Regions from separate parts of the Cohnella suwonensis genome, predicted to be linked through region 3. Evidence: riboswitches for the same ligand, from Rfam matches in the RefSeq annotation. Region 3 holds a riboswitch; each other region holds the start of a gene.
What was found. A riboswitch is a leader RNA that binds a small molecule or an ion and turns the genes downstream of it on or off. The one in region 3 is predicted to bind cyclic di-GMP.
Positions count from the first base shown of each region.

Region 1 (3,278 bases), on a different contig from region 3:
TTGACTTTGGAGAGTTGGCCGGCAGCATCGTATACGTACTCCAGCTTAACGCTGTCCGACTCGACGGTTTTCACGCCGAACGGACCGTATGCGTACACGGTTGTTCTACCGAGCGGATCGGCCTCCTTAGTCACTCTGCCTAGTGCATCGCGTGTTAGTTCCGTCTCCCGACCTAGCGGATCAATCGTTTTGGATAGCCGCCCCATCCGGTCATAACGGTAAGAATTCGTTCTCTGAAGCCCATCCTTAATGTTTACCAAATTCCCTTCCTTGGTTCTCTCATAGATCGTAACGACGCCAAGGGGATTTTTCTCCGAGACGAGCAATCCGTTCCGGTCATATTGATACTCCGTTGCGGCGCCATCGCCGACGACACGGCGGATCGCCTTCCCGTCATCATCATAGGTCATTTCCGCTTTATATCCGCCCGGAGAGGTTTCTTTCAACAATCGCCCGTTATTGTCATACTCGAATGCTGTCGCATTTTCGAGCGGGTCGGTCTTCCGGATAATGTTGCCTTGCGTATCGTAAGTAAAGCCGATCGAGCTGCCCGATTCATTGGCCATCGAAACGAGCTGCCCTTTATCGTCGTAGCCAAAATGCCCGGTGACGCCATCGGGAGTTTTCCTCTCCACGATATTGCCGTTATCGTCGTATACGAAAGCCGTCTCCGTACCGTCCGGGTGCTTGATCCGCTTCGGGAGTTTCCATCGATCGTCATATTCGTACATGGTCACGGCACCGCTAACTTCCGTTTTTTTCTTCTCATTGCCGTCCGCGTTATATTCGGTCGTTTCAGTCCCGCGGATCGACTCTATTTTCGTGATCAGTCCTTTCTCGTTGTATTGATAAGCAACTGTTTCGCCCAAAGGATTGATGATGCTCGCAACTTTGCCATCTGCGATGCCATATGCCCATTCGTTGTTCAGCGCATCTGTCAGAATAGTCTTGTCTTCGCCGTAGGCAAAAGCAAGCTGGATCGAGCCGCTGCCGTCCAGAATAGACTCGACTTTGTTCTGAGCGTTATACCGGAAAGTCTTGACCGCACCTTCGCCGTTTGTAAGCGTGGACAGGCGGTTCTTGTCATCATAGCCGTAGCTGATCGTTCTCCCTTCCGGTGACACAGCTGTCGTGAGGCGTCCGGAATCGTCGTAAGCGAACGTGAACGTTTTGTTCATCGGATCGATGATTTGCGTAATGACGCCGTTCTCCCACTGGAATTGAATCAGGCGGTTTGCCGTATCCGTAATGCCGGTCAGCTTGCCGCTATCGTTATAGGCGAAAGATATCGTATTTCCGTAACGGTCCTGAAGCTTGACCATTTTTCCGGCTTTTGCATCCTGTGAACTGCGCCACGGCGCAAAATAACCGTAGTATGTAATTTTCGCCCCGCTGCTTTTGGTGACGACGTATTCATGCTCGCTGATTCGCTCCAATTGTTCTCCGTCGACAGGCTCATAATGGCCCTTATGCAGCTCATAGTTGACCTTGTCGTCCCCGTCGTATTCCAAAATATATCCTTCGGAATCGTCTTTAATGAACGAATAGCTGTTTACCGTTTCGTCCCAGCGGAATTCGCCCAAGGCATAATCGGCGTACATACGAAGGAGCGAATTCCAGTTAAAGTCCCACCCGATCCCGAATGCGCCCGGTTCGCTGCCCGAGCTGTCATAAGTCCGCTCCAAATCGAATCCGAACCCGATGCCCGGCAGATGAATGTCGGTGGATTGCAGCTTCAATTGACCGGTGGCCAAGTCCACCGGGTGGTTCATCGGATCTTCGGACTCAGGACCGGCGGCCGGTTGGGTTGAGGCTCCGCCTGATGAGCCCGCTACCGGGGCCGCAGGCTGTCCAGGGTTCAGTCCCGAGGGCAGGGAAGGGACCGCGTTTTGCAAAGGATTAGGCAGCTGTGGACGATAGCCTTCTGCTTGTCCGGGGAGCTGTTTCAAAATCTCCAGAGGGTCAACATAACCCGGGGCCGCGCTGCTTCCACCCCTAGCGAATACGGACGTTTGCACGGAACTGAAAATTACAAAAAATGTCATAAAACAGACTAATATACGCTTCTTCATAACTTACCCTCCTACGGTTATTGCTTTTCGAAAGAAAAGCAATTTGTGCTGTAATGCGGAGATCAATAAAAAAGCGTACAAAAAACAGCCTAACGCAAAACCGCGAGGATTGCGTAAGCTGCATAAAGGTTTAGTTAAAAAAATCACCCTTGGCAGCCTGGCAATCATAGCTCGATTAGAGCTTTAGACCCATGGCTTTGCGTCATCCTCTTTCGAGGATTTTGCCTTTATCACGATAATTATGATGAAAAAAGAAGAATTATCCATATTATATGGAACCAATCTACTAAAATCAACATTTTTATAGTAATTTGGATGTGCTATAAAGTAGGGATTTAGGGTATAAATCTGTACTCCTATTGACTCAATACTAAACATGGGTTGGCATGGTGGCTCCCTACGGCCGTCTGCGTCTATGGGGCCTTAGCTCTGCTTGGCGAGACGAACTTGCCGAATGAGCATTGACAGCAGAGACGGGGCGACCAATCCCTATGGCGAAGTGTTCGGCGTAAGCGGTTTGTTCGTGGCCGATAATAGCGTCCTCCCTCTCACGGGAGCATCCAATCCGCTTTAACGACGATAGCTCTCACGCTGCGCACCGCGGATTTTATCAAGAAGAAACCGTGACTATTATGGGGTCTTGCCCGCATAGAAGAGCAGGTAATGCTCCAGTTGCCCGCTCCAGTAAGCGGCATCATGCCCGCCGGGGCCGGGAACCCACTGCGCATCGACGTTCATCGTCCGAAGCACCTCGTACAGTTTGTAATCTTTTTCCGCTAACGCATCCCCTTCTCCGGCATCCAAATAAATGTCCACGTCTGCCAGCTTGCCCGATGCGGCCAGCTTAAACGGATCCCTTGCGCTCCGCAACGCCTCGTTCGCATAGAGCCAATCCCGCTGATCCGTAAATAGGTCGGTCGATGTATAATTCCATAGCGCGGCGCTATGCGCGCCGATTTTACCGAAGAGGTCGGGATAGGTAAATCCGAGATAAAGGGACGCGTACCCTCCCATGGATGCGCCGCCGATATACCTGCCGGATCGGGATGCTTGCGTACTATAATGACTGTCCACGTAAGAGATAACGTCTTGAATCAGATAGTCCTCGTAGGGGCCGATACTCACGCCTCCCGGATCTTCGCCCTCTCCGGGCTTCGTATTCACGCCGAAGCTATTCCCGTAATCCGGAGAGACGATAATGACGGG
Region 1 is NZ_JBHSMH010000007.1:20,338-23,615, forward strand. It holds gene ACFPPD_RS04965 (RHS repeat-associated core domain-containing protein) at 1-2,072, opposite strand, end outside; cyclic di-GMP riboswitch class I at 2,221-2,308, opposite strand; gene ACFPPD_RS04970 (GMC oxidoreductase) at 2,527-2,646, shown strand; gene ACFPPD_RS04975 (alpha/beta hydrolase) at 2,703-3,278, opposite strand, start outside.
Region 1: it holds a riboswitch for cyclic di-GMP, as region 3 does, so the genes downstream of both, ACFPPD_RS04965 (RHS repeat-associated core domain-containing protein) here and ACFPPD_RS07795 (PilZ domain-containing protein) in region 3, are expected to answer to the same signal.

Region 2 (3,278 bases), on a different contig from region 3:
GATGACCTAGGCAGGGTCGTTATTCCAAAGGAAATTCGTCGCACGCTCCGGATCCGGGAGGGCGATCCGTTAGAAATTTTCGTGGACCGCGATGGCGAAGTCATCCTCAAAAAGTATTCCCCGATCGGGGAATTGGGCGATTTCGCCAAGGAGTACGCGGAATCCCTTTCCGAGAGCACGGGGCATATCGCCATGATATCCGATCGAGACACCTTCATCGCCGTGGCCGGCGCTTCGAAGAAGGAGTACCTCGACAAGGCGATCGGGAACGTCTTGGAGAACTGCATGGAGAATCGCAAAATCGTGCTGGAGTCCGGCACGGGCAATTACGAGGTGCTGAAGGACGGGAACGAGACGATCGGCGCCTTCGTCGTCGCCCCGATCGTCGCCGGCGGCGACCCGATCGGCACCGTCGTCCTCCTCAGCAAGGACGATCAAGTGACCATGGGCGAGATGGAGAGCAAGATGGTCGAGACGGCCGCGGGGTTCCTCGCGAAGCAAATGGAGCAGTAACGCGGCCTGACGGCTGCGGGAAGAAGTCCTCGGCGCCCTCCGGACGCTGAAGAAGCTTTGCGGAAGTATCGCGCGCACTCGCAAGACCCGGGCTATTGGACGCATCGAACGGATGCGGGGCTCGGGTCTTTTTTGCGCGGCGACGCTGTCGGCCGGCCTGCTGATAAAGCGATGACATCAACTTATCTGACGAGGGACGGACGTTTGCGCGATTCGCCGAAATAGCGTTCCCCCAGATCACTAGCTGATGCGCTTTATTCAAGCGAGAATCACCCGAAGCGAAGTGACGATGCGCGGGCACATTACAGGGTGACGCCGTTGCCGACTAGTTATAATCGATCCATTACACGCACGTTCGTCACCGCCACTAGCGATCTGTTTTGCGACCATGAGCACAGGACGTTCATCCCGAATAAATGGCACGATTCTACAATAATTTGCAAAATACGATTCCCAAGTCGCACATTTCTGGTATAATCAGGAACATAAGAAACACCGATAAAGGCAAACCCACCGCAAGGTGGGGGCGCAAAGTCATGGGTCCCACGTTGGATCGCCAGACCGCCGAAGTTGCAGCCGCATCGATCATTTACGTTGCCGCACGCTTAGGCGTAGCGGCTTTTTTCTTTTTTCGAATATCAAAAGGTAGAGGTGTGTAAGAGAATGAGGAAAAGTAGGCGCAGTGTCCGCAGTTTAGCTTTGGCAATCATCGTATCTTTGCTGTTTGGATTGGCTCCGGCCGCCGTATGGGCGGACGCGGCGAACAGGCTGGGCGACGCGTTTGCCGACTTGACCGCAGGCTCGGGCGGCGAAGCTTGGGTCGACGGGCCTGACATAACGGAAACGCCCCAATATTACACGTTTACCGGCGACAAGGTGCTCGAAGCGCATCCGGACGTCGGACCGATACGCTCAGGTTCAGGCGGACCGAACTTGAAGGCAGCCGACACGCCGGCTTATTTGACGGACGAGGACGAGAAAATGACGTTCTCGTGGAACGACACGCTTCAGAAGTGGATTGCCGCCCAGAAAGCCCAATACGGTGACCCGCAGGGAGCTCCGCCTTCGGGCTACACGGTCAAAGTGAAGCTGGAAGACGTGGCTCAGAAGAAGACCTATACGTTGGTCAACGATCGGGTTGACGTCAACGGTACGAATACATATGTATGGAAAGCGGTTGACGATACAGGGAAAGCTCTCCCAGATGGCTATTATTTCTGGGAGCTATCGGCGGATGCACCGGAAGTTACGTTCGTGAAGCCGCCGGCCAAACCTGGCGACGATCCGACGGAGACGCAGCTGACCGCTCCGAGCTACGATTCGGAGAAGCAATTGGTCGTGCTCGACCGGACCGCGCCGGACATCGTCGGCATCCATCCGCTCGGCGGAGGCCGTCTTGCCGTGGAAGCGCACGATTTCGTCGGCGGGTTGTCCAAGCTGACTGTTTCGGGTGCAGCTAACGTTTCGAAAACCTGGACTAGCAAACAACCGCTGCGCGACGCGGTTTCCTTCCAGCCAAGCGACGGGGAGACGCTGACGATTACCGCAACGGACGCAGCGAACCATGTTACGTCCGTCACGCTGCCAGCGTACCCGTACGTCTCGGGCACAGGCGACGCGGACAACGTGCCGCACGCGGACGGTGTCGTCTCCGGGCAGGACGTGCGCATCAACCTCGCCACCGGTAATGGAACCGAGAAGTTCGACGGGTTCATGCAGCAGCAGGCGGGCACCGATTTGAACTTTTATTTGACGTACAACCACCAGAACCGGATCAATGGGAAGCTCGGGTACGGTTGGAGCTTCAGCCTGGACTCTCGCCTAACCAAATGGGATGACGACAACATCACATGGCAAGGGTTCGACGGGACGTTGTATTGGTTTAAGAAGGTCGGCGATAAAGATTACGTTACCTATGCCAACGGGCAGCAGCAGCATTATCCGAACTTGAGGTTCGACCCAGATTCCAGCTCGGACGATAGAGATGCCTTCATTCTGGAGTGGCCGAATCAACTGCGCTACCGTTTCCATAACGACGGCCGCTTCTGGCTGATTCAGGATCGCTATACGACGCAGCTCTCTTTCCGGTGGGATGAAGTTTCGACCCCGTACGGAACGGATAATCGCATTACGGAAGTATGGGATCACAAACAGGGCGCGATCGCTTACTTTAACTACGCGCCGGATACAGGTGACCTCAAATCCACTGTCATTGCGGACGTCGATGGGCTCGGCAATGAGGTCGGCGGCAACAAACGCAAATTTTTCTTTCTCTACGACCAAGACGGCATGATGATCGGTTACCGTGCGCCTTCGCCCGTTCCGGCACAACCCGAACTCGGTAAAATGACCCGTTTCGTCTACGACAAACTGCTGCACCGGATCGTCAAAGTCATCGATAATGGTACGAACGATCCTGCAATCGAGGGAGAAACGCCGAAATCCGTCACGACCGTCTGGTCGTATGACCATCAGAACCGCGTCACCCGCATGAGCTTGACGCGCACCCAAGACAATACGGAAGAATTCCTGAGCGCCGACTACGATTCGAACACTGCGACGGTCGGTCAGCCGGGACGTAGCTATAAGTTGTCTTGGGATGCCGCTATGCATCCGACGGAGATGACGGAAACGGTGCAGACCGCGGATGGACCGCAGCAGGCGACCACGACGTACGCCTACAGCGGGAACAATCTGATCCGCATGACGGATCCGCTGAACCGTACCACAAGATACCGCTACAACGACGCCGACAACGTGATCGC
Region 2 is NZ_JBHSMH010000062.1:43,379-46,656, forward strand. It holds gene spoVT (stage V sporulation protein T) at 1-513, shown strand, start outside; cyclic di-GMP riboswitch class I at 1,007-1,082, shown strand; gene ACFPPD_RS17135 (RHS repeat-associated core domain-containing protein) at 1,213-3,278, shown strand, end outside.
Region 2: it holds a riboswitch for cyclic di-GMP, as region 3 does, so the genes downstream of both, ACFPPD_RS17135 (RHS repeat-associated core domain-containing protein) here and ACFPPD_RS07795 (PilZ domain-containing protein) in region 3, are expected to answer to the same signal.

Region 3 (3,278 bases):
CGTCTTCTCCGGCCGCGTTCATCCATTGCCAGGATAAGCGAGTCGCGATGCCGGCTCCCGCCGCCGCGATGCCTCCGGCCGCCAAGAGGCGAGCTTTGCCTTCCTTCCCGGGCTGTAGCAACCATGCCAGAACGGCGCCGATGGCGAACGCCGCCACCGCGCCCCTGGATTCCGTTAGCAGCAGCGCTCCGCCGTAAGGTACGGCCGTCGCCGCCGCCAGTCGGCGAAGCCTCCCCCCGCTAGCCCAACACTGTAACTGCATGAGCAAGAACGCCGCCATCACGGCGCCGTAAGCGTTCGGATATTGAAGAAACCCCGCGAGCCTCGCTCCCGTCGCCGACAACTCCGCGTCGTCGAACCGCAGCACGATATCGGTAAACGTTATTCCTCCGTACCATCCGGCCCACCCGCCGGCGAGAAGCCATGCCCCCGTCGCCTGAATGGCCAGCTGGACGGCTTCCTTGCCGGATCGGCCCGCGCGAACGATTCCCGACACAAGCAGCGTCCAGCACCCGTAAGCAAACCAACGAAGCGCGGCATCCTCCGTCCCCAGGACGGACGCGGGACCTAGAGCCAGTTCCAAGGCGAACAAGACGGCCAACCCGAAAGGAAGCCAAGCGCGCCAAGCGCTTCCTCCGTCTTTCTCGTTCGCCGTCTTCGCAAGCCAAATCGCGTATAGAGTCGCGGCGGCACTTATCGCGATTTCCATCCGGTAGAAATCCGCCGAGAAAAACATGCCGTACCGGTATGCGGACCACCCCAGCGCGGCCGCCATGAAAGCAGCGACGATCGCCGGCGCTTTGCTTATTACGCTCTTTATTGCCATTTACGCGTTCCCCCGTTGCCGTCCATTGTATCATGAACGTCATCGGAGCGATCAACCGTTGAACGTCCGTTTCTTGCCGAGTTCTCTCCGCGCTTGAGCGTTCTTCTCGACTTGCTGGCGAAGAATGAGCGCGCGCAACGGCCGCAGCATCTCCGGCTCCAGCACTTGCATCTTCGCTCCGCAGTGCATCCGGTTTTCTTCATGACGTTCGCGGCGCATGATTTCAAGCTCGCAATTGAATCCGAAGCCGATCTCGACTTTCGCTTTCAGACGGGAATTCGTCGCGAAGTGCGGCGCGTCCGGACCCGAGAAGCTGATGCCCGTAATGCTGATGTCGTGAATCGTCAGCTCCGCGAACGGTTCGGGTATCGCCTCGTCCCCTGAAGCCTTCAACACTTTCACGATTTGCGCGTTGCCGCTGATTTCCACTCGGGGATGCTCGCGCCGTTCTTTGAATCGCTTCTGCACGTCCGGCGGCTGCAGCAGCGCGATCGCGCCTTCGTATTTCGCGAAGACGACCGATGGCATCGATTGAATGCCGGCAGGAGAGTATACCGTCAGCTTCACCGTTTCCCCAAGCTCGAATTGTTCGAATTCGTGTAATTCGATCTCGAACAGTTCGCCTTCCAAGTGGGTCATGACTCCGGTCGTGACGAAATTTTTGCTTTCGACGACGGTTCTGCAATGAAGCAGGACGTTCAGCGGGAGCAAATCCTTTTCCAATTCGGTCATCGTTCCTTTTTCGCCGGCTTGCGTCATATCCGCCAAACCCCTTTCCTTCGATCGCGTTTCGCACAAAAAAAGGCGGCTCCCCTGAGGAAGCAGCCTGATCGCCTTCTCCATCCGCGTTCGGACTTTCGGCAGCCAGGCTGTCATCGTTCGCGAGAACATTAGACCCTGTGGCTTTGCGTCCTTGCCTTTCAGCAAGTTTGCCATTTATCGAGTAGTGCGCGTTTGCGAAGATTATACCATACTTCGCCATTTATCGTCACTGTTTTGGGGCGTTCGCCCGTTGCGGCGAAGCCGTCAATTCGTTAGAACGACGCGGTTTCTTCCGCCGTTCTTTGCCTTGTACAACGCCGAATCCGCTTTCGAAAACACATCTCGCAAGTATTCCTTCGGATCGTCGAATCGCAGATCCGCGCTCGACTCCGCAAGCACGCCCATGCTGATCGTGACGCTCACGAGCTCGTTGCCGGCCTCTACCCGGTTGTCCCCGACCGCGAGCATGATTCTCTCCGCCAACAGCTCGGCTTGCTCGCGGTTCGTGTGTGGCAAATACACGGTGAATTCCTCGCCGCCGTAACGCGCCAGAATATCGGTGCGGCGCAGCTTCGTCCTGACGACGTCCGCCGTGCTCCGGATGACCTCGTCACCGACGAGGTGGCCGTATTTGTCGTTGATCTGCTTGAAGAAGTCGATGTCGAACAGGAAGATGGAGAACGGAATTTGATATCTCATGTTCAGCAGCACTTCGTGTTCCAGCTGTTGCATCAGGTACCTGCGGTTGAAGCAGCCGGTCAAGCCGTCCGTGATCGCCATCTGCTCCAGCTTCTGGTTGACCCTGAACAGTTCTTCCTGGATCGTGATCAGCTCCAGATTGCGTTCGTGAAGCGCTTCGTTCTTCCGGTTCATCTCCACGACGAGCTTGCGCAACTCCGTGACGTCATGGAACGTGATGATGCGGCCCAGAAACGATTTCCGGTCGTCCAATACCGGGGAAATCTGGATCGATACGTGCCTTCCCGCGCTTTCCTGCAACGAGAACTCCATTTGCATTTTCTCGTACGGATGGTTCATGTACCGATAGAGGAATTCGTACGCTTCGCCTTGCGCCTGAAGAGGGGCGAGAAACTTCTCCATCTCGAACGTCTCGCCTTTGAACGCCCTTACGAACGGGGACGTTCCTTTGTTGACTTCCAATATTTTATCGTTATCGTCCACGACGATGATTCCCGTGGTCATATGTTCGAAAATATCCCGCTGGGCCATGCTCAAAATGTCGAACATGCCGAAGCGATAGATGGCGATGACGAAGCACAAGTCGGATAGCAAGATGCCAAGCGCCAGAAAACCCGGTATGACCGGTAGCCATTGCGCCAGCAGCACGTTAACGATGACGTCGAGCAGTCCGAATCCCGTCAGCACGAACATGCCGATCAGGGCAAGGGCGAGCTGCTTCCGTTGATGAACGGAATTGACGGTCTTGAGCGCTTGGAACATGTTCATGAGCGCCAAGAAGAAATAAGCGAACTGGATAAGGACGAGAACCCAGAACAGCGGCCCGTACTCCCGGCTCAGGAAGGAGCCGCCGACCGGGGACATGAACAGCTTGCCCGGATTGGTCAGAGCGGCGGTTACGCAAGCGAAAGCGGGCAAGATCGAGACGAACAGCCGTCCGGCTTTCAGCCTTTCCGCCCGTCCGGTCAGGAAGAATACGAAGATGAGCCAG
Region 3 is NZ_JBHSMH010000017.1:25,877-29,154, forward strand. It holds gene ACFPPD_RS07790 (O-antigen ligase family protein) at 1-826, opposite strand, end outside; gene ACFPPD_RS07795 (PilZ domain-containing protein) at 878-1,585, opposite strand; cyclic di-GMP riboswitch class I at 1,683-1,770, opposite strand; gene ACFPPD_RS07800 (histidine kinase N-terminal 7TM domain-containing diguanylate cyclase) at 1,853-3,278, opposite strand, start outside.